3 regions of the Halomonas sp. B23F22_10 genome follow, and region 2 is predicted to be linked to each of the others. Evidence: predicted binding sites of a transcription regulator. Region 2 holds the regulator's gene; each other region holds the start of a gene.
What was found. Region 2 encodes sigma-54, which starts transcription at its own class of promoters, with help from an activator protein. Its sites were predicted from a motif close to TGGCACNNNNNTTGCTNT; they were not measured.
Positions count from the first base shown of each region.

Region 1: a site for sigma-54 is predicted at 2,540-2,557, ahead of ACGTNF_RS02380 (urease accessory protein UreD). Genes of this name have one in related genera too.
Region 3: a site for sigma-54 is predicted at 3,919-3,936, ahead of ACGTNF_RS00680 (sugar phosphorylase). Genes of this name have one in related genera too.

Region 1 is NZ_JBIEKF010000001.1:533,587-540,174, reverse strand. It holds gene ureC (urease subunit alpha) at 1-614, opposite strand, end outside; partial or broken gene ACGTNF_RS02390 (urease subunit beta) at 737-1,039, opposite strand; gene ureA (urease subunit gamma) at 1,210-1,512, opposite strand; gene ACGTNF_RS02380 (urease accessory protein UreD) at 1,589-2,494, opposite strand; gene urtE (urea ABC transporter ATP-binding subunit UrtE) at 2,780-3,478, opposite strand; gene urtD (urea ABC transporter ATP-binding protein UrtD) at 3,472-4,320, opposite strand; gene urtC (urea ABC transporter permease subunit UrtC) at 4,317-5,459, opposite strand; gene urtB (urea ABC transporter permease subunit UrtB) at 5,463-6,588, opposite strand, start outside.
Region 2 is NZ_JBIEKF010000002.1:421,967-428,554, forward strand. It holds gene lptC (LPS export ABC transporter periplasmic protein LptC) at 1-117, shown strand, start outside; gene lptA (lipopolysaccharide transport periplasmic protein LptA) at 114-641, shown strand; gene lptB (LPS export ABC transporter ATP-binding protein) at 638-1,363, shown strand; gene ACGTNF_RS06080 (RNA polymerase factor sigma-54) at 1,521-2,921, shown strand; gene hpf (ribosome hibernation-promoting factor, HPF/YfiA family) at 3,034-3,345, shown strand; gene ACGTNF_RS06090 (PTS sugar transporter subunit IIA) at 3,349-3,834, shown strand; gene rapZ (RNase adapter RapZ) at 3,869-4,768, shown strand; gene ACGTNF_RS06100 (HPr family phosphocarrier protein) at 4,773-5,042, shown strand; gene pmbA (metalloprotease PmbA) at 5,144-6,484, opposite strand.
Region 3 is NZ_JBIEKF010000001.1:155,356-161,943, reverse strand. It holds gene thiC (phosphomethylpyrimidine synthase ThiC) at 1-1,207, shown strand, start outside; gene ACGTNF_RS00685 (heavy metal translocating P-type ATPase) at 1,431-3,686, opposite strand; gene ACGTNF_RS00680 (sugar phosphorylase) at 3,969-5,777, shown strand; gene ACGTNF_RS00675 (glycosyltransferase family protein) at 5,865-6,588, opposite strand, start outside.

The DNA.
Region 1 (6,588 bases), on a different contig from region 2:
TTGCCGAGCAGGCCGATGTTCATCGGCAGGGTGTCGATCGCCTGCAGCATCTTGCCCAGGTGCCAGGCGCCCGGGGTGCAGGTGGTGGCGTTCGAGCCGGTGGCGGGGCCGGTGCCGCCGCCGAGCATGGTGGTCACGCCGCTGGCCAGCGCCTCCTCCACCTGCTGCGGGCAGATGAAGTGGATGTGGGCGTCGATGTGGCCGGCGGTGAGGATCTTGCCCTCGCCCGCGATCACCTCGGTGCCGGGGCCGACGACGATCTCCACGTCGGGCTGGGTGTCCGGGTTGCCGGCCTTGCCGATGGCCGCGATGCGCCCGCCCTGGAGGCCCACGTCGGCCTTGACGATGCCCCACCAGTCGAGGATCAGGGCATTGGTGATGACGGTGTCCATGACCGCGTCATCGACGCGCTGGCTCTGGCCCATGCCGTCGCGGATCACCTTGCCGCCGCCGAACTTCACCTCGTCGCCGTAATGGGTCGCGTCGCGCTCGATCTCGATCCACAGCTCGGTGTCGCCCAGGCGCACGCGGTCACCCACCGTGGGGCCGTACATGTCGGCATAGGCCCGGCGACTGATCCTGCTGGGGGTGGCGTTGGGCGTGTTATCCGTCATGACGACTCTCCTTGATCGGCATCGCGGGATGACGAAGGACGCTCAGCCTCGGGCGCGGCAGAGGCATGACGCTCGGCTTCGGGAGCGGTAGAAGCATGACGCTCGGCTTCGGGAGCGATAGAAAGCGCCCCCATGACGTCGCCACGGAAGCCGTAGATGCGCCGATGGCCGACGAACGGGATCAGCGTCACCTCCCGCGACTGGCCAGGCTCGAAGCGGATCGCCGTGCCCGCGGCCACGTCGAGGCGCCGGCCGCGTGCCAGGTCCCGATCGAAGACCAGTGCCGGGTTGGCCTCGGCGAAGTGATAGTGGGAACCGATCTGCACCGGGCGGTCGCCGGTGTTGGCCACCTCGAGGGTGATGCGTTCACGTCCCTCGCAGAGCGCGATCTCGCCGTCCTGAAGCCGATATTCACCGGGAATCATCGATGCTCCCTCTTCGTTATTGGCGGTTATCCCATTGACGAAAGACTGCGCGGACGACGATCAGGCAAGGCGGCGGCGAAAAAACGGACCGGGCTCGTGCCCGAGTGCACTCGAGTAAATGAGCATTTTTCGTCGCGAAGCCAACACGGCCTGATCGAGTGCCGCCAGTTTTAGACGATGGGGTGATGGATGGTGACCAGCTTGGTCCCGTCGGGGAACGTCGCCTCCACCTGCACTTCGTCGACCATCTCGGCCACGCCCTCCATGACGTCGTCGCGTCCGAGGATCTCGCGGCCCGCGCCCATCAGCTCGGCGACGCTCCTGCCATCGCGGGCGCCTTCCATGATCTCGCAGCTGATCAGCGCCACGGCCTCCGGATAGTTCAGCTTCAGGCCGCGGTCGCGGCGCCGCTCGGCCAGCAGGCCGGCGGTGAACAGCAGCAGCTTGTCCTTGTCTCTCGGGGTCAGTTCCATCGCGGTCACTCCCTCGCCATATCGTGATCGTTCGATGCCGGCGCATGGCGGGCACGCCCCGGCTGGTGTCAGTCCGTCAGGTCAGCCAGATGCGCGGCACGCAGGCCGGCCGCCCCGCCAGCCGCGGGCGCAGCACTTCCCAGGCCCGCTGGCACAGCGACCAGGCGACGTTGCGTTCATCGCCCAGGTAGCGCAGCAGCAGCACGCCCTGGCGCACCGTCACCGCCCATTCCCGGCTCGCCGGCAGCGCCTCGCGCAGCGCGGCGATCGCACCGGCCTCGTCGTCGAGCCCCACCGCCCACAGCGTCGCCTGAACGCCGGCGCCACCCTGTCCCCAGGCGCCGCGGAAGCGACGATGGACCGGGTCCAGCAGCTGGCGTTCGCACCACAGCGGGCGCCCTTCGCGGGTCAGACGAAAGCGCTGCTCGATGGCGCCGGAGACATAGGGCAGCTCGCTTGCCGGCCGCCCCAGCGCCAGCACCTCCCAGCCCAGGCAGCGCGCCCCGGCGGCCAGCTCGATGTCGGTCATCTGGCTGCCCTTCGAGCCGTCGAAGGCGATGGTCTCCTGGGGCAGCCACTCCAGCAGCGCGTGCTCGGCCACGTCGAGCCGGGTGTGCTGATGCCAGCGCACGCCCTGGCTGTCGGCACGATAGAGCTTGTTGGCCGCCGGCGTGGTGAGCAGCGCCCGGGCCCCGGGCGCGAGCCGCGCCTCGATGGCGAGCTCGTCGCCGCTGACCAGGCCGCCGGGCGGATGCAGCAGATAGACGTGGCAGGCGCCGGGGCGGCCCGCCTCGTCGGGGGCCTCCGGATAGAAGGGACGCTGCACGCGCAGCGGGCCCTGGTGGCGAGCCTTGAGCAAGCGGGTATGGCCATCGTCGCGGGCATCGAAGGCCAGCGACAGCGACGCCGCCCAGCGACGCTCGCCGTCGAAGCGGTGGCCCGACTCGGCGGGCGGCGGGAGGGCACGCGGAATGGCGGTCATCGACGGGTCCTGTCGGTCGGGTGGCTGTTGTCCATTGCCCTGACTTGAGCAAGTCACGTACCAAGTTGGTGAAATCAAAAAATAACCATTAATAAACAACATTTTATGTTGTACACAATGGCGTATCCCAAGGCCGCACTGCACCAGGAAGGTACACCCAGGTCCTCGTGGCGCACTGATATCGATCGCATTTTTTCTCTTTCGCACCAGCATGATGCACCACGCCCGTCGGGAGGGGACCTCGCGACGGGCGTGGTGCGGGTGCGCCGAGTCCGACGCTCGGCGTCAGACGGTCAGGTGGGTCTTGATCAGCTCGTCGTCGAGCTCGTCGATTCCCCCTTCGGCCACGGGCCGGCCGCGATCCATGATCGCGAAGCGGTCGGCGTACTTGCGGGCGAAGGGCAGCTTCTGCTCCACCAGCAACACGGTCAGGCCGTCCTCTTTGATCAGCCGGCGGATCACCTCGCCGATCTGGGCGACGATATTGGGCTGGATGCCCTCCCCCGGCTCGTCGAGGATCAAGAGCTTCGGCTCCAGCACCAGGGCCCGGCCGATGGCCAGCTGCTGCTGCTGGCCGCCGGAGAGGTCGCCGCCGCGCCGGTGGCGCATCTCGGCCAGCACCGGGAACAGCTCGTAGATGCGCTCGGGAATGCGCCTGGCGCGGTCGCCGCGGGCCGCCAGGCCAGTGCGCAGGTTCTCCTCCACGGTCAGCAGCGGGAAGATATGGCGGCCCTGGGGCACGTAGCCGATGCCGAGCCGCGAGCGATCCTCGACGCGTTTCTTCGTCAGCTCCACGTCATCGGCGTAGCGCAGGCTGCCCGAGGCCACCGCGACCTCGCCCATCACCGCCTTCATCAGGGTGGTCTTCCCCACCCCGTTGCGGCCCATCACGCAGGTGCACTGCCCGGCCGGGATCTCGAGGTCGACGCCCCACAGGGTGTGGCTCTCGCCGTAGTACTGATCGAGTGCGCGAATGCTCAGCATCGGGCGTCCTCCGTGTTGTCCGACTCGGTGCCGAGATAGACCTCGACCACCCTCGGGTCGCTCGACACCTGATCCATGCTGCCCTCGGCCAGCACGCTGCCCTGGTGCAGCACCGTCACGGTGCGCGCGATCGAGCGCACGAAGCCCATGTCGTGCTCGACCACCACCACCGACTGCTTGCCGGCCAGGCCGGTGAGCAGCTCGGCGGTGCGCTCCATTTCCTGTTCGGTCATCCCCGCCACCGGCTCGTCGACCAGCAGCAGCCGCGGCCGCTGCATCAGCAGCATGCCGATCTCCAGCCACTGCTTCTGGCCGTGGGAGAGGATCCCGGCCGGCCGATCGCGGTGCGCGGTCAGGCCGATGGTGACCAGCACCTCGTCGATGCGGTCCTGCGCCTCGCCGGAGAGTCGGGCGGTCAATGTCGGCCAGATGCGCTTGTCGGCGGCCATGGCGAGCTCGAGGTTCTCGAACACCGTCAGCGCCTCGAAGACGGTCGGCTTCTGGAACTTGCGGCCGATGCCGAGGCTCGCGATCTGCGGCTCTTTCATGGTCAGCAGGTCGTGGCGGCTGCCGAACCACACCGAGCCGTGATCGGGCCGGGTCTTGCCGGTGATGATGTCCATCATGGTGGTCTTGCCGGCGCCGTTGGGGCCGATGATGCAGCGCAGCTCGCCGTCGTCGATGGTCAGGTTCAGGTCATTGATGGCGCGGAAGCCGTCGAAGCTGACGCTGACGTCCTCCAGATACAGGATGGGACCGTGGCGCACGTCCACCGGCGAGCGCGCCGGCGCCATGAAGTCGAAGACGCGATCGCGGCTGGCCATCTCCTTGAGCAGGTTCATGAGCTCGCTCCTTGCGCGGGTGTCTCGGAGGCGTCGTCATCGCGACGGCGACGCAGCGACGCCAGCAGGCCGGCCACGCCCTTCGGCAGCAGCACCGTGACCACCACGAACAGCCCGCCGAGGGCGAACAGCCAGGCCTCCGGCATCACCCCGGTGAACACCGTCTTGGCATAGTTGACCACCAGCGCCCCGATCACCGCGCCGTAGAGGGTGCCACGGCCGCCCAGGGCGACCCACAGCACTACCTCGATGGAGAAGATGGGCGAGAACTCGCCGGGGTTGATGATGCCGACCTGGGGCACGTAGAGCGCGCCGGCCACGCCGGCGAGCATCGCCGAGACCACGAACACGAACAGCTGCACGCGCTCGACGCGATAGCCGAGGAAGCGCGTGCGCGCCTCGGCGTCGCGGCAGGCCATGCTGACCCGCCCCAGCTTGCTGGCGACGATGGCCCGGCACAGCACGTAGCCCAGTGCCAGCGCCAGCCCCGAGGCCAGGAACAGCCCCAGCCGCGTGGCGTCGCTGCGCAGGTCGAAGCCCAGCAGCTCCTTGAAGTCGGTCAGGCCGTTGTTGCCGCCGAAGCCCATCTCGTTGCGGAAGAAGGCCAGCATCAGGGCGAAGGTCAGCGCCTGGGTGATGATCGACAGATAGACCCCGGTGACCCGCGAGCGAAACGCCAGGAAGCCGAACACCAGCGCCAGCAGCCCCGGCGCCAGCAGCACCATCAGCAAGGCGAACCACGCCATGTCGAAGCCCTGCCAGTACCAGGGCAGGCTGTCCCAGTCGAGGAACACCATGAAGTCCGGCAGTACCGGATCGCCATAGACGCCCCGGTCGCCGATCTGGCGCATCAGGTACATGCCCATGGCGTAGCCGCCCAGGGCGAAGAAGGCGCCGTGGCCGAGGCTCAGGATGCCGAGATAGCCCCACACCAGGTCCAGCGCCACCGCCAGCAGCGCGAAGCTCAGGTACTTGCCGAGCAGGGTCACGGTATAGGTCGAGACGTGCAGCGGATGTCCCGCCGGCACGATCAAGTTGAGCAGCGTGACGACCGCCAGGGCGGCCAGCAGCACGCCGAGGAATATCTGCGTCGAGCGCTCGCGCAGCGGCCGCGACAGCCAGGATCTCGAAGCCAGCATGGATCAGCCCTCCGCCGCACGGCCCTTCTGCGGAAAGAGTCCGCGGGGGCGTTTCTGAATGAACAGGATGATGAACACGAGCACCAGGATCTTGGCCAGCACCGCGCCGGCCCAGGGCTCGAGCACCTGGTTGATGACGCCCAGCGACAGCCCGGCCACCAGGGTGCCCCACAGGTTCCCCACGCCGCCGAACACCACCACCATGAACGAATCGATGATGTAGTTCTGGCCGAGGTTGGGGCCCACGTTGGTCAGCTGCGACAGCGCCACGCCGGCGAGGCCGGCCACGCCGGAGCCCAGCGCGAAGGTCAGGATGTCGACCCGGGTCGCGCGGATGCCCATCGAGCGTGCCATGGCACGGCTCTGGGTCACGGCACGCACCTCCAGGCCCAGCCGGGTGCGGCGCATCACCAGCATCAGGCCGGCGAACACCAGCAGCGCGAAGCCCAGCACGAACAGGCGGTTGAGGGTCAGCGACAGGCCCTCGTTGATCATCAGCGAGCCGCTCATCCACTCCGGCGAGACCACCGTGCGGTTGAGCGGCGAGATCAGGGTGCGCACCAGCTGCTGGAGGATCAGGCTGACGCCGAAGGTGGCCAGCAGGGTCTCCAGCGGGCGGCCCTTGAGGAACTGGATGACGCTGCGCTCGATGACGATCCCGGCCAGCGCCGCGACCAGGAAGCCCGCGGGAATCGACAGCACCAGCGCCAGTCCCGGCTGGCCCGGCAGCAGCTGCTGCATGCCCCAGGTGGTGTAGGCGCCGAGCATGATCAGCTCGCCGTGGGCCATGTTGATCACGCCCATCACGCCGAAGGTGATGGCCAGGCCGATCGCCGCCAGCACCAGCACCGAGCCGAGCGACAGGCCGAAATACAGCGTCTGGATGCCGTCGTTCAGCTTCTGCTTCTGTTCGATGCCGGCCAGGGCCTCGGTGGCGGCCTCGGCCAGTGCCGCGTCGTCGCTGCGGGCGGCGGCGCTGAGCGCCGAGCGCACGGACGCATTCAGGCTGCCGGACAGCGCCTCCACCGCCTCGAGGTCGCCCCGCTCCAGGCGCTGGATGGCGATGGCCTGGGTCAAGAGCCGCCGCACCTCGTCGTCGGCCTCGTTGTCCACCAGGCCATTCAGCGGC
Region 2 (6,588 bases):
CCGCAGTGGATGCGCGGCGAGCGCTTCGACGCCTGGCTCGATGACAACCGCGCCCGACTGACCGACAATGTGCGCGGCCACCACCCGCCGGACACCCAGGAGGACCCCGAGTCATGACGCGACCCCTCGCTTCACTGCTCAGCGCGGCGCTGCTCGCCACGATGCTGGCCGCCCCCGCCGCCCTGGCACTGGAAGGCGATGCCAGCGCCCCCATCCAGGTCGAGGCCGACCGGCTGGATCTCGACGATCGCGCCGGCACCGCCGTCTACCAGGGCGACGTGCGCATCCAGCAGGGCAGCATGCAATTGACCGGCGACCGCGTGGAGATCCAGCGCAACGACGCCGGCCAGCTGACCACCGCCACCGCTACCGGCCAGCGCGCCTACCTGGAGCAGAAGCCTTCCCCGGACCAGCCGCTGGTCCGCGCCTGGGGCCGCACCGTGATCTACCACGTGGCCGAGCGGCGCATCGAGCTGGTCGACCAGGCCGAACTTCACCAGGGCGGCGACACCTTCGACGGCGGCTACCTCGAATACTTCCTCGATCGCCGGGTGGTGCAGGCGCGCTCCGATGCCCAGGGCGTCGGCGAGAGCCAGCGCGTGCGCATGACCCTCGAGCCGGAACAACAGGACGGCCCATGAAGACCCTCAGCGCCCGGAACCTGGCCAAGAGCTACAAGCGTCGCCGCGTGGTCCACGACATCAGCCTGGAGATCCAGCAGGGCCGCATCATCGGCCTGCTGGGCCCCAACGGGGCCGGCAAGACCACCTCCTTCTACATGATCGTCGGCCTGGTCCGTGCCGACGCCGGCCGTGTCGCCATCGACGACCGCGACCTCTCCGGCGCCGCCATGCACCAGCGCGCCCAGGCCGGGATCGGCTACCTGCCTCAGGAGGCCTCGATCTTCCGCAAGCTGTCGGTGGCCGACAACATCATGGCGATCCTCGAGACCCGCCGCGATCTCGACCGCAGCGGCCGCAAGGCGCGCCTGGAGGCGCTGCTGGAGGAGTTCCACATCACCCACATCCGCGACAACCTGGGCATGAGCCTGTCCGGCGGCGAACGCCGGCGGGTCGAGATCGCCCGGGCGCTGGCCACCGAACCCGACTTCATCCTGCTCGACGAGCCCTTCGCCGGCGTCGACCCCATCTCGGTGGGCGACATCAAGGGCATCATCCGCCAGCTCAAGGCGCGCGAGATCGGCGTGCTGATCACCGACCACAACGTGCGCGAGACGCTGGACATCTGCGACGGCGCCTACATCGTCGGCGACGGCCAGATCATCGCCGACGGTGACGCCGAGGAGATCCTCGCCAACCAGCGGGTGCGCGACGTCTATCTGGGCCAGGACTTCCGTCTCTGACCCCTTGGCCTTCGCAAGTCACTGATATACTAACGCCATGCACAGACGGGCATGGCGATTGCCGTTGGCACGCTAATTGCTGCGAACACGCTTGCATGGCGGACGCCCGGGCACTAGGGTGGAAGACCTCTTTACCGCAGGATCGGACCGCTCGCCCATGGCCATGAAGGCATCCCTTCAACTGCGTGTCGGCACCCAGCTGACCATGACCCCTCAGCTGCAGCAGGCCATCGGCCTGCTGCAGCTCTCGACCCTCGATCTGCGCCAGGAGATCCAGCAGGCCCTCGAGGCCAATCCCATGCTCGAGCTCGAGGACGACTTCGGCGAACAGGCCGTCAGCGAGACGCCGGACGACGACTGGTCGGACGAGATCCCGGAAGAGCTGAGCGTCGACAGCGACTGGTCCGACACCTTCCAGGACGCCGGCGGCAGCGGTGAGGCCCCCGACTTCGAACGTCAGGCCGCCGACCAGAGCCTGCAGAGCCATCTCGTCTGGCAGCTGGCGATGAGCGGTCTCGATGAGCGCGAGAGGCGCATCGCCGAGAGCCTGATCGATGCCGTGACCCCGGACGGCTATCTGGATCAGCCGCTGGACGAGCTGCGCGATGGCCTGCGCGCCCAGGCCCTCGAGGGGCTCGCCACCCGCGAGGTCGAAGCGGTGCTGCTGCGCCTGCAGCAGTTCGAGCCCACCGGGGTGTTCGCCCGCGATCTGCGCGAGTGCCTGCTGCTGCAGCTCGCCACCCTGCCCGATGACACCCCGCTGCTGCCCCAGGCCCGGCGCCTGGTGCGCCAGTTCCTGGAGGCCCTGGCCGGCAACGATCGCCGGCTGCTCAAGCGGCGCCTGGGGCTGGACGACGACACCCTCGACGAGGTCATCGCCCTGATCCGCGGCCTCGACCCACGGCCGGGCAGCGAATTCGCCAGCGGCGACAGCGACTACGTGATTCCCGACCTGATCGCCCGCCACACCCCACAGGGCTGGCGCGTCGAGCTCAACCCGGAGGCGATGCCGCGGCTGCGCATCCAGCCCGACTACGCGGCGCTGATCAAGCGCGCGGACAAGAGCGACGACAACCAATTTCTCAAGGACCACCTGCAGGAGGCGCGCTGGCTGATCAAGAGCCTGGCCAGCCGCAACGATACCCTGCTGCGGGTCGGCCACGAGGTGATGACCCGCCAGATCGAGTTCCTCGAGCGCGGCGAGGAAGCCATGAAGCCGCTGATCCTGGCCGACATCGCCCAGGCCGTGGAGATGCACGAATCGACCATCTCCCGGGTCACCACCCAGAAGTTCATCCACACGCCGCGCGGCGTCTTCGAACTCAAGTACTTCTTCTCCAGCCAGGTCGGCGACGGCGAGGACGCCCACTCCAGCACCGCGATCCGCGCCCGCATCCGCAAGCTGATCGAGGGCGAGCCGCCACGCAAGCCGCTGTCCGACAGCAAGCTGGTCACCCTGCTCGCCGAGGAGGGCATCGAGGTCGCCCGTCGCACCGTCGCCAAGTATCGCGAAGCGATGCACATCCCGTCTTCCAGCCAGCGGAAACGCCTCGGCTGAGACCCCGCCGAAGGCGATTTCCAGAGCGTGAAAACGCGTCTGTCGCGGGGGGTTTGCAAGGCACCAAAAAGGGTTACAATCGAGTCACCACCCAAGGAGCAAGGAGCGTGTCATGCAAGTCAACCTCACCGGCCATCACGTGGAATTGACCGAGCCCCTGCGTGACTACGTGCAGGAGAAGCTCTCCCGCCTGGAACGTCACTACGACAACATCACCACCGTTCAGGTCACGCTCTCCGTCGAAAAAGAACGCCAGCAGGCCGCCTGCACGCTGCACGCCGCCGGTGCCGATCTGCACGCCGAAGCGATGGATGCCGACATGTACGCCGCCATCGACGCCCTTGCCGACAAGCTGGACCGCCAGCTCGTCAAGCACAAGGAAAAGACCCAGGCCCGCGCCCAGGGCGCCGCAAGCGTCCGCTGAGCCATGTCTCTTGAAACCATCCTTCCCCCCGAGCGCACCCTCTTCGGCGTGCCCGGGGGGAGCAAGAAACGAGTGCTGGAATTCTTCAGCACCTTCATTGCCCAGAACATTCCGAGTCTCGACAGCCAGGAAGTCTTCAGCCGGCTGATCGGGCGCGAACGGCTGGGCAGCACCGGCATCGGGCACGGGGTCGCCATTCCCCATTCCCGCAACCCGCACTGCAAGGCGCCCATCGCCGGCTTTCTCAAGCTCGCCGAACCGGTCGACTTCGATGCCATCGACGGCGAACCCGTCGACCTGGTGTTCGTGCTGCTGGTTCCCGAGGAAGCTGACGACGCCCATCTCGCCCTGCTCGGCCAGGTGGCCAGCGTGATGAACGACGCCGAGACCCGCAGCGCCCTGCGCCGGGCCGGCAGCCAGCGCGAGCTTCACGACAGCCTCCTCGACGCCATCCGACGACAGGCACCGGCCGCCAGCGGTCGCGGCTGAGCGCCGCCGCCTCGACCAGGAGACCCGACCCGTCATGCAGCTCGTCATCATCAGCGGACGCTCCGGCTCCGGCAAGTCGATCGCCCTGCAGGCCCTCGAGGACCTCGGCTTCTACGCCATCGACAACCTGCCGGCTATGCTGCTTGGCCCGCTGGTCGACGAGCTGCGCAGCGGTCAGTCCCTGCGCAGCGCCGTGGCGGTCAGCATCGACGCCCGCAACCTGCCCCACGCCCTGGAGCGCTTCCCGGCGCTGCTCGATGACGTCCGCTCCCGCGACATCCAGTGCCAGGTGATCTATCTGACCACCGACGCACGCATTCTGCTGGAGCGCTATTCCGCCACCCGGCGCCGCCACCCCCTGACCCGAGACACCGAGATGACGCTGGCCGAGGCGATCGACCGCGAGGAAGACGCCCTGGCGGAGATCCGCGACCTCGCCGACCTGCTGATCGACACCTCGCGACTCTCGGTGCACGACCTGCGCGGCCGCATCACCGACCAGGTGGCCGGCCATCGCCGCGAAGGGCTGACACTGACCCTCGAGTCCTTCGGCTTCAAGCGCGGCGTGCCGCTCGACGCCGATATCGTGTTCGACGTCCGCTGCCTGCCCAACCCCTACTGGGACCCTCAGCTACGCGAGGCGACCGGCCGCGACGACAGCGTGATCGCCTTCCTCGAGAGCTATCCGGTGGTCGACGAGATGGCCGCCGACATCCTGGCCTGGGTCGAACGCTGGCTGCCCCGCTACCGGGCCAGCCAGCGCAGCTACCTGACCGTGGCAATCGGCTGCACCGGCGGTCAGCATCGCTCCACCTACCTGGCCGAGCGGCTGTCCCGGCGCCTCGCCGAGACCCACGCCGGCGTTCGCCTGCGTCACCGCGAGCTCGGCCTGCAACTCACGCTCCCCGCCCCGAACGACGCCAAGGACCGCTAGTCACGTGCCCAGCCGCAAGCTCACCCTGACCAACAAGCGCGGCCTGCACGCCCGCGCCGCCACCCGCCTGGTGCAGTGCTGCCAGCCCTTCGCCTCACGGGTCCTCGTCTGCCACGGCGACCAGCAGGCCGATGCCGCCAACATCATGGCGCTGCTGATGCTGGCCGCCCCCTGCGGCACCGAGCTGACCCTGGAGGCCGACGGCGACGACAGCGAGGCGGTGCTGGACGCGCTGGAAGCCCTTTTCGAGGCCCGCTTCGACGAAGAGACCTGACGCGATACGCCATAGATCAACGACCGAGCCTCGAACACAAAAAAGCCCGCGATTATCTCGCGGGCTTATTTCATGTCCGGAGTGTCGTTACCGGGGCCGGCTCAGCTGCCGGCCACGGTCATCTCGTCGATCAGCCAGCTGCCGGTGTGGACGCTGCCGCGGGTGTCGATGTCGTCGCCGACGCCGACCAGCCCCTGGAACATCGTCGCCAGGTTGCCGGCGATGGTGAATTCCTCCACCGGATGCTGGATGCGGCCGTTCTCGACCCAGAAGCCCGCGGCGCCGCGGGAGTAGTCACCGGTGACGCCGTTGACGCCCTGGCCCATCAGCTCGGTGACCAGCACGCCGCGATCCATGCGCGCGAGCAGGGCCTCCTGGGACTCGAGCGGCGCGGTGAGGCGCAGGTTGCGGGCGCCGCCGGCGTTGCCGGTGGTCTCCATGCCCAGCCGCCGCGCGCTGTAGGCGGACAGCATGTAGCTGGCCAGCCGCCCCTGGTCGATGAAGACGTTGTCGCGGGTCGCCACGCCATCGCCGTCGAAGGCGCTGCTGGCCATGCCGCGCATCAGTCGCGGTTTCTCCTGCAGCGAGAACCACTCGGGGAAGAGCGCGTCGCCGAGGCGGTCGCACAGGAAGGAGGACTGGCGATAGAGGGCGCCGCCGGCGATGGCGCCGAGGAAGCTGCCGACCAGCCCCGACGCCAGGCTTGGATCGAACAGCACCGGCATCCGCCCGGTGGCCGGGCGCTGGCCGCCGAGCCGGCGCAGGGTGCGCCGGGCGGCGCTCTCGCCCACCGCTTCGGGGGCCAGCAGCTCACGAGGATCGCGGGCGCTGGTGTAGTCGTAGTCGCGCTGCATGCCGTGCTCGTCCTCGGCGATCAGCATGCAGGACAGCGAATGGCGGCTGCCGCGCTGACTGCCCAGGAAGCCGTGACTGTTGGCATAGACGCGCACGCCCTCGCCGCTGGACAGCCCCGCGCCGTCGGAGCTCTTGATGCCCGCCTGACCGCGGCCGGCATTCTCGCAGGCCAGCGCCAGCTCGACCGCCTCCTCGGTGGACAGCGCCCAGGGGTGATGGACGTCGAGGTCCGGCAGTTCCCGGGCCATCAGCTCGGCCGGGGCGAGCCCCGAGGCCGGATCCTCGCCGGTATAGCGGGCGATGGCCATGGCCTTCTCGACCACGTCCCGGATCGACGCCTCCGAGGCATCGGTGGACGAGGCACTGCCCTTGCGTTGGCCGACATAGACGGTCACCGCGATGCCCTGATCGCGGGACAGCTCGACGGTCTCGACCTCGCCCTCGCGCACGTTGACACCCACGCCCTGGTCGACGCTGGCGCCCACCTCGCAGGCATCGGCGCCGAGCCGGCGGGCCAGCGCCAGGGCCGCCTCGGCGCGGGTTTCCAGCAGCGACTGCTGGGCGACGGCATCGAAAGCCTGTGTCATCGTCTTGACTCCTCACTCGACCGGCCACGCGGCCGATACACAACATGGTCGTTTGGCCAGCCCGACGCGGCGGGCTGGTATACTGGGCCGATGCCTAACGCCCC
Region 3 (6,588 bases), on a different contig from region 2:
GAAGATCAACGGCAACCTCGGCAACTCGGCGGTCACCTCCTCCATCGAGGACGAGGTCGACAAGATGACCTGGGGCATCCGCTGGGGCGCCGACACCATCATGGACCTCTCCACCGGGCAGAACATCCACGAGACCCGCGAGTGGATCATCCGCAACGCCCCGGTGCCGATCGGCACCGTGCCGATCTACCAGGCGCTGGAGAAGGTGGGCGGCGTGGCCGAGGACCTGACCTGGGAGGTGTTCCGCGACACCCTGATCGAGCAGGCCGAACAGGGCGTCGACTACTTCACCATCCACGCCGGCGTGCTGCTGCGCTACGTGCCGCTCACGGCCAAACGCACCACCGGCATCGTCTCCCGCGGCGGCTCGATCATGGCCAAGTGGTGTCTCTACCACCACCGCGAAAGCTTCCTCTACGAGCACTTCGAGGAGATCTGCGAGATCTGCAAGCAGTATGACGTCGCCTTCTCGCTGGGCGACGGCCTGCGCCCGGGCTCGGTGGCCGACGCCAACGACGAGGCCCAGTTCGCCGAGCTCGAGACCCTGGGCGAGCTGACCCGCATCGCCTGGCGGCACGACGTCCAGGTGATGATCGAGGGCCCCGGCCACGTGCCCATGCACCTGATCAAGGAGAACATGGACAAGCAGCTTGCCGAGTGCGACGAGGCGCCCTTCTACACCCTCGGGCCGCTGACCACCGACATCGCGCCCGGTTATGATCACATCACCTCGGGCATCGGCGCGGCGATGATCGGCTGGTACGGCTGCGCCATGCTCTGCTACGTGACGCCCAAGGAGCACCTGGGGCTGCCCAACAAGGACGACGTCAAGACCGGCATCATCACCTACAAGATCGCCGCGCATGCCGCCGATCTCGCGAAGGGGCACCCGGCCGCCCAGCGCCGCGACAATGCGCTCTCCAAGGCGCGCTTCGAGTTCCGCTGGGAGGACCAGTTCAACCTCGGCCTCGACCCGGACACCGCCCGCGAGTACCACGACGAGACCCTGCCCAAGGACTCGGCCAAGGTGGCCCACTTCTGCTCCATGTGCGGGCCCAAGTTCTGCTCGATGAAGATCAGCCAGGAGGTCCGAGACTACGCTTCGGAAAACGGTCTCGACGGCGATCGAGCGGCGGTGGAGCGCGGCATGGCCGAACAGGCCGAGAAGTTCCGCGACCAGGGCGCAGAGCTGTACAAGGAGGTATAAGCCTCTTGCATTGCACCATAGGGGCGCCGGGGACAGGTCGAAGAGGGGGTTCTACGCCAGGGGTGAGGAGCACTGCTCCGAACGGGCTGGCCAAGGATGGCCAGCACCGGCCCTGCAAGCGAAGCAGGACGCGAGAGCGCAGCAGGGCGTAGGTAGCCTCCAGGGAAGGATTCATGGCGCCCCTCGCAGGCCTGTCCCCGGATCAGCCGCTCCTCAATACTGCTCAGTTACTGCCCGGCGCGAAGCGCAGCAGCCGCAGGGCATTGAGCGTTACCAGCACGGTGGCGCCCGTATCGGCCAGGATGGCCAGCCACAGCCCGGTGATGCCGAGCACGGTGGTGACCAGAAACAGCCCCTTCAGCCCCAGGGCGATGGCGATATTCTGACGGATGTTGGCCATGGTCGCCCGCGCCAGGCGGATCAGCGCCGCCGCGTCGCCCACCCGGTTGCGCAGCAGCGCGCCGTCGGCGGTCTCCAGCGCCACGTCGGTCCCGGAGCCCATCGCCACGCCCACCTGGGCGCTGGCCAGCGCCGGGGCGTCGTTGATGCCGTCACCGATCATCATCGTCCGCTCATGGCGGGCCAGCTCGCGGATCGCCTCCACCTTGCCCTCCGGCAGCAGCTCGGCGCGACGCTCGATGCCGAGGCGCCCGGCGATGGCCGCGGCGGTGCGATCGTTGTCGCCGGTCAGCATCACCGAGCGCACGCCCAGCGCCGACAGCGCCTCCACGCCGGCCATGGCATCACGCCGCGGCTCGTCACGCAGGGCGATCGCCCCCACCGCCACGCCGTCCTCGAGCGCCACGATCACCGTCTTACCCTCGGCCTCGAGGGCCTCGAGGCGTGCGCCCAGGGCCTCGGACAAGGTGCCGCGTGCCGCCGCGTGGCGCGGCGCGCCGACGAAGGCCCGTCGGCCCTCGATCGCCCCCTCGACGCCCTGGCCGGGCACCGCCCGCGCCTCGGTGACGATCCCGGGCGCGACGCCGAGTGATTCCGCGTGCTCGAGCACCGCCAACGCCAGCGGATGGCTGGCGTCGCGCTCGAGGCTCGCCGCCAGGGCAAGCACGTCTTGCACGGCGACGTCATCGCCCGCCGGCACCACGTCGGTCACCCGCGGCCGGCCCTCTGTCAGGGTGCCGGTCTTGTCGAAGGCCACCGCCTCGGTGCGGGCCGCGGCTTCCATCACCGCGCCGCCCTTGAGCAGCAGCCCGTGGCGGGCGCCGCTGGAAAGCGACGAGGCGATCGAGGCCGGCACCGAGATCACCAGCGCGCAGGGGCAGCCGATCAGCAGCAGCGCCAGGGCGCGATAGGTCCACTCGCCCCAGGCGCCGCCCAGCGCCAGCGGCGGCACCACGGCCACCAGCACGGCCAGGCCGACCACCACCGGCATGTAGACGCGGCTGAAACGGTCGATGAAGCGCTCGGTGGGCGCCCGCGCCTCCTGGGCCTCCTCCACCAGCCGGATGATGCGCGCGATGGTGTTGTCCTCCTGCGGCCGGGACACGCGCAGCCGCAACACGGCATCGTGATTGATCGAGCCGGCGAACACCTCGTCGCCCTCGCCCCTGGCCCGCGGCACCGACTCACCGGTCACCGGCGACTCGTCGATCGACGAGCGGCCCGCGAGGATGGTGCCGTCGGCGGGAATCCGGTCACCGGGGCGCACCACCACCACCTGGCCGACCGCCAGCCGGGACGCGTCCACCGTGCGGGTCTCGCCGGCGGCGGTCTCGAGCCGCGCCTCCCCGGGCACCAGGTCGGCCAGCGCGCGGATGCCCGAGCGGGCCCGGTCGGCCGCCACGCCCTCGAGGATCTCGCCGATCGCGAACAGCAGCACCACCATGGCCGCCTCCTCGGCGGCGCCGATGATCAGCGCGCCGCCGGCGGCCAGGGTCATCAGCATCTCGATGGTGAACGGCATGCCGAGCCGTGCCGCCGTCACCGCGCGGCGGGCGACCGGCGCCAGCCCGATCAGGCAGGCCGCGAGGAAGGCCCAGTGGGCCAGCTCCGCGCCGACGGTGAGGCGCAGCAGCGTGGCCACACCGAGCGCCGCCCCGGTGGCCAGCGCCTGGCGCCCCTTGACGGTGGCATACCAGCGCCGGGGAGCCGGGGCGCCGGCCGCCGGCGAGGCCCCATCGCCATGATCGCGCGCCTGGTGCTGATCGGGGTCGTTCCCGGCACAGCAGCCCGCCTCCGCCGAAGCCTCGGCAACGCCCCCCGCAGCCGCCGTCTGACGACGCACGCCATAGCCCAGCCGTTCGACCAGCGATTCCACGGCCTCGGGCGCCGTACGACCGGCATCCAGATAGAGGGCCAGCGAGCCCTGCATGACCGAGACACGCACGTCTTCCACGCCCTCCAGACGCTCCAGGGCGCCGCGGATCTTGCCGGCGCAGCCCGGACAGTCCATGCCCTCCACGCGCCACCGATGTTGCCGGCACGCATCCTTCTCGGCTTCCTGCACGGCGTCTTGCGCCATCCTGACCTCCTGGGGCCCGTCATCGAAACAGGGCATCAGCCTAGAGCCTGTAGCCGCTATAGACTCAAGCGGTACATTGGCCTTCACGGAGGGTGCCCGCGACACGCCGGAGAGAAGCTCCCACGCCAGGCAAGGCGTCGGGAGCCACGAGGAGGTATTCATGTGTCTCCGGTAGGCCGGCCCCGCTCGACGGCTTGTCGCCGAGTCGCACCTAGTCCGCTATGTTCACAGGTGGCACGGCATCTGCATGTTCAGGAAAACCCCCACAAGAGGCGATCGCCCATGCCGGAACCTTCCCTCTCGACGCCGCTGGCCGCCGGCACCTTCCGCGAACGGGCCCACCGCCATCTGACGATGCTCTATGGCCCTCGCGCCGACGAGGTGCTGCGCCGGCTGCTCACCCTCCTGGCGCATCAGGCCCCCATGACGCCCCCGGATGGGGAGGCGCCGCCCGCCCGGCCGCTGTGGAGCGAACGCGACCAGTGGCTGATCGCCTACGGCGACAGCCTGATCGACGGCGAGCAGGCCCCCCTCGACGTGCTCGACGACTTCGTCATCGGGCGCCTCGGGGAGACCTTCAGCGGCGTGCACCTGCTGCCCTTCTTTCCCTGGAGCAGCGACGACGGTTTCTCGGTCATCCACTACCGCGAGGTCGACCCGCAGCTGGGCGACTGGCCCCAGGTGAGGCGCCTGTCCAGCCGCCTCGACCTCGGGGTCGACCTGGTGCTCAACCACGTGTCCCGCGAGTCGCTGTGGTTCGCCGACTATCTCGGCGGCAACCTGCCCGGGCGTGACTACTTCATCGAGATGGATCCCGACACGGATCTCTCGGCGGTGGTGCGGCCGCGCAGCTCGCCGCTGCTGGTCAAGGTGCCGACGCGCCGCGGCCCCCGCCACCTGTGGGCGACCTTCTCCGAGGATCAGATCGATCTGAACTTCGCCAATCCCGACGTGCTGCTGGAGTTCGTCGGCATCCTGCTGTTCTACCTCTGCCAGGGCGCGCGGGTAATCCGCCTGGATGCCATCGCCTACCTGTGGAAGCAGGTCGGCACCTCCTGCATCCACCTGCCGGAGACCCACGAAGTGGTGCGGCTCTTGCGCGCCATCGTCGATCACGTGGCACCGGGCACGCTGATCCTCACCGAGACCAACGTGCCCCACCGCGAGAACATCAGCTACTTTGGTCTTGAACGTCAGGGTCTTGAACGTCAGGGCCTCGAACGGCTGGAACAGGACGGCACGCCGCCGGACGAGGCCCACCTGGTCTATCAGTTCCCGCTGCCGCCGCTGCTGCTGCACACCTTTACCAGCGGCGAGGCCGGCACCCTGGCGGCCTGGCTGCGCAGCCTGCCCGAGCTGCCACCGGGCTGCAGCTTCCTCAATTTCACCGCCAGCCACGACGGCATCGGCGTGCGCCCGCTGGAGGGCTGGCTGCCCCACCACGAGGTCGAGGCGCTGCTCGAGCTGATGCACCGCTTCGGCGGCTTCGTCAGCATGCGCACCAAGGACGACGGCGAGGACTCGCCCTACGAGATCAACATCACCTGGTTCGACGCCATGAAGGGCACGCGCCGCGGCGCCGACCCCTGGCAGATGCCGCGCTTCCTGTGCAGCCAGCAGCTGATGCTCGGCCTGCGCGGCATCCCCGCGCTCTATCTGCACGCGCTGACCGGCACCCTCAACGACATCGAGGGCATGGAGCGCAGCGGCCGGCTGCGCTCGATCAACCGCCACCACTGGGATCGCGGCGCCCTGGAGCGGCTGCTCGACAGCCCGCACACCTCGACCCACCAGGCCTTCACGGCCCTGAAGCGGCTGCTCGAGGTGCGCCGCGACGAGCCCTGCTTCCATCCGGACGTGTCCCAGCGGGTGATCGAGACGCCGGCCACGCTGCTGGTGGTCGAGCGCGGCCCGCTGCCCGACGGGCGCCGTCTGCTGGCGATCCACAACGTCACCGATCGCCCCCAGCCGCTGGCGCTCGAGCCGCTCAACGAAGGCGAGTGGCGCGACCGGATCGGCGGCGAGACATGGCGAGCAGAGGATGCCCTGCCGCCCTACGGCGCCCTGTGGCTGGTCAACAGCAGCGGGTAAATCCGCCGTCAGCGGGAAAACGGCGTAAAAAGCACCGCCCACATGGCCAATGCCTGGGGGCGGTGCTGGTGGCGGCAGGCGGCGGGGTCAGACGGCGTTGTCGGCCTCCACCACCTCGGCCATGCGCGGCAGCAGGTCGGGAATGGCCGCCCGCACCCGGTTCCAGCTGGGGATGAAGGGCCGCTCGCCGGGGTTGTCGAGGAACACGCCGCCGGCCTCGAGCAGGTTGGTGGCGAACAGCTCCACCGCCCGCTCCTCGCTGTGTCGGTCGAGGCTCAGGCCGTTCATCCGCGCGTCGTGGTCGTAGGCCTCGATCAGGTCCAGCGCCATGCGGTAGTAGGTGGCCTTGAGGGTGCGGAAGCCCTCGGCGCTGAAGGTCACGCCCTGGGTCGCCAGCTTGCGGTAGAGCGCCTTGGCGATGTCCAGGCTCATGCGGTTGAGTCCGCCGGAGGCGTCCTCCTCGGAGACCGGCTGGTGCTTGTGGTCGTAGCTGTCGGCCAGATCCACCTGGCACAGCCGGCGGGTGGAGTAGTTGCGATGCACCTCGGAGAGCACGCCGATCTCGAGCCCCCAGTCGGCGGGGATGCGAATGCCGTCGAGCACCTCGGTGCGCATGGCGAACTCGCCGGAAAGCGCATAGCGATAGCAGTCGAGGTACTCGAGGTACGGCAGCGGCCCGAACATCTGCTTGAGCGCGCGCAGCAACGGCGTGACCATCAGCCGCGAGACCCGGCCGTTGAGCCGGCCGTCGGCGATGCGCGGGTAGTAGCCCTTGCAGAATTCGTAGTTGAAGTAGGGGTGCGCGACCGGA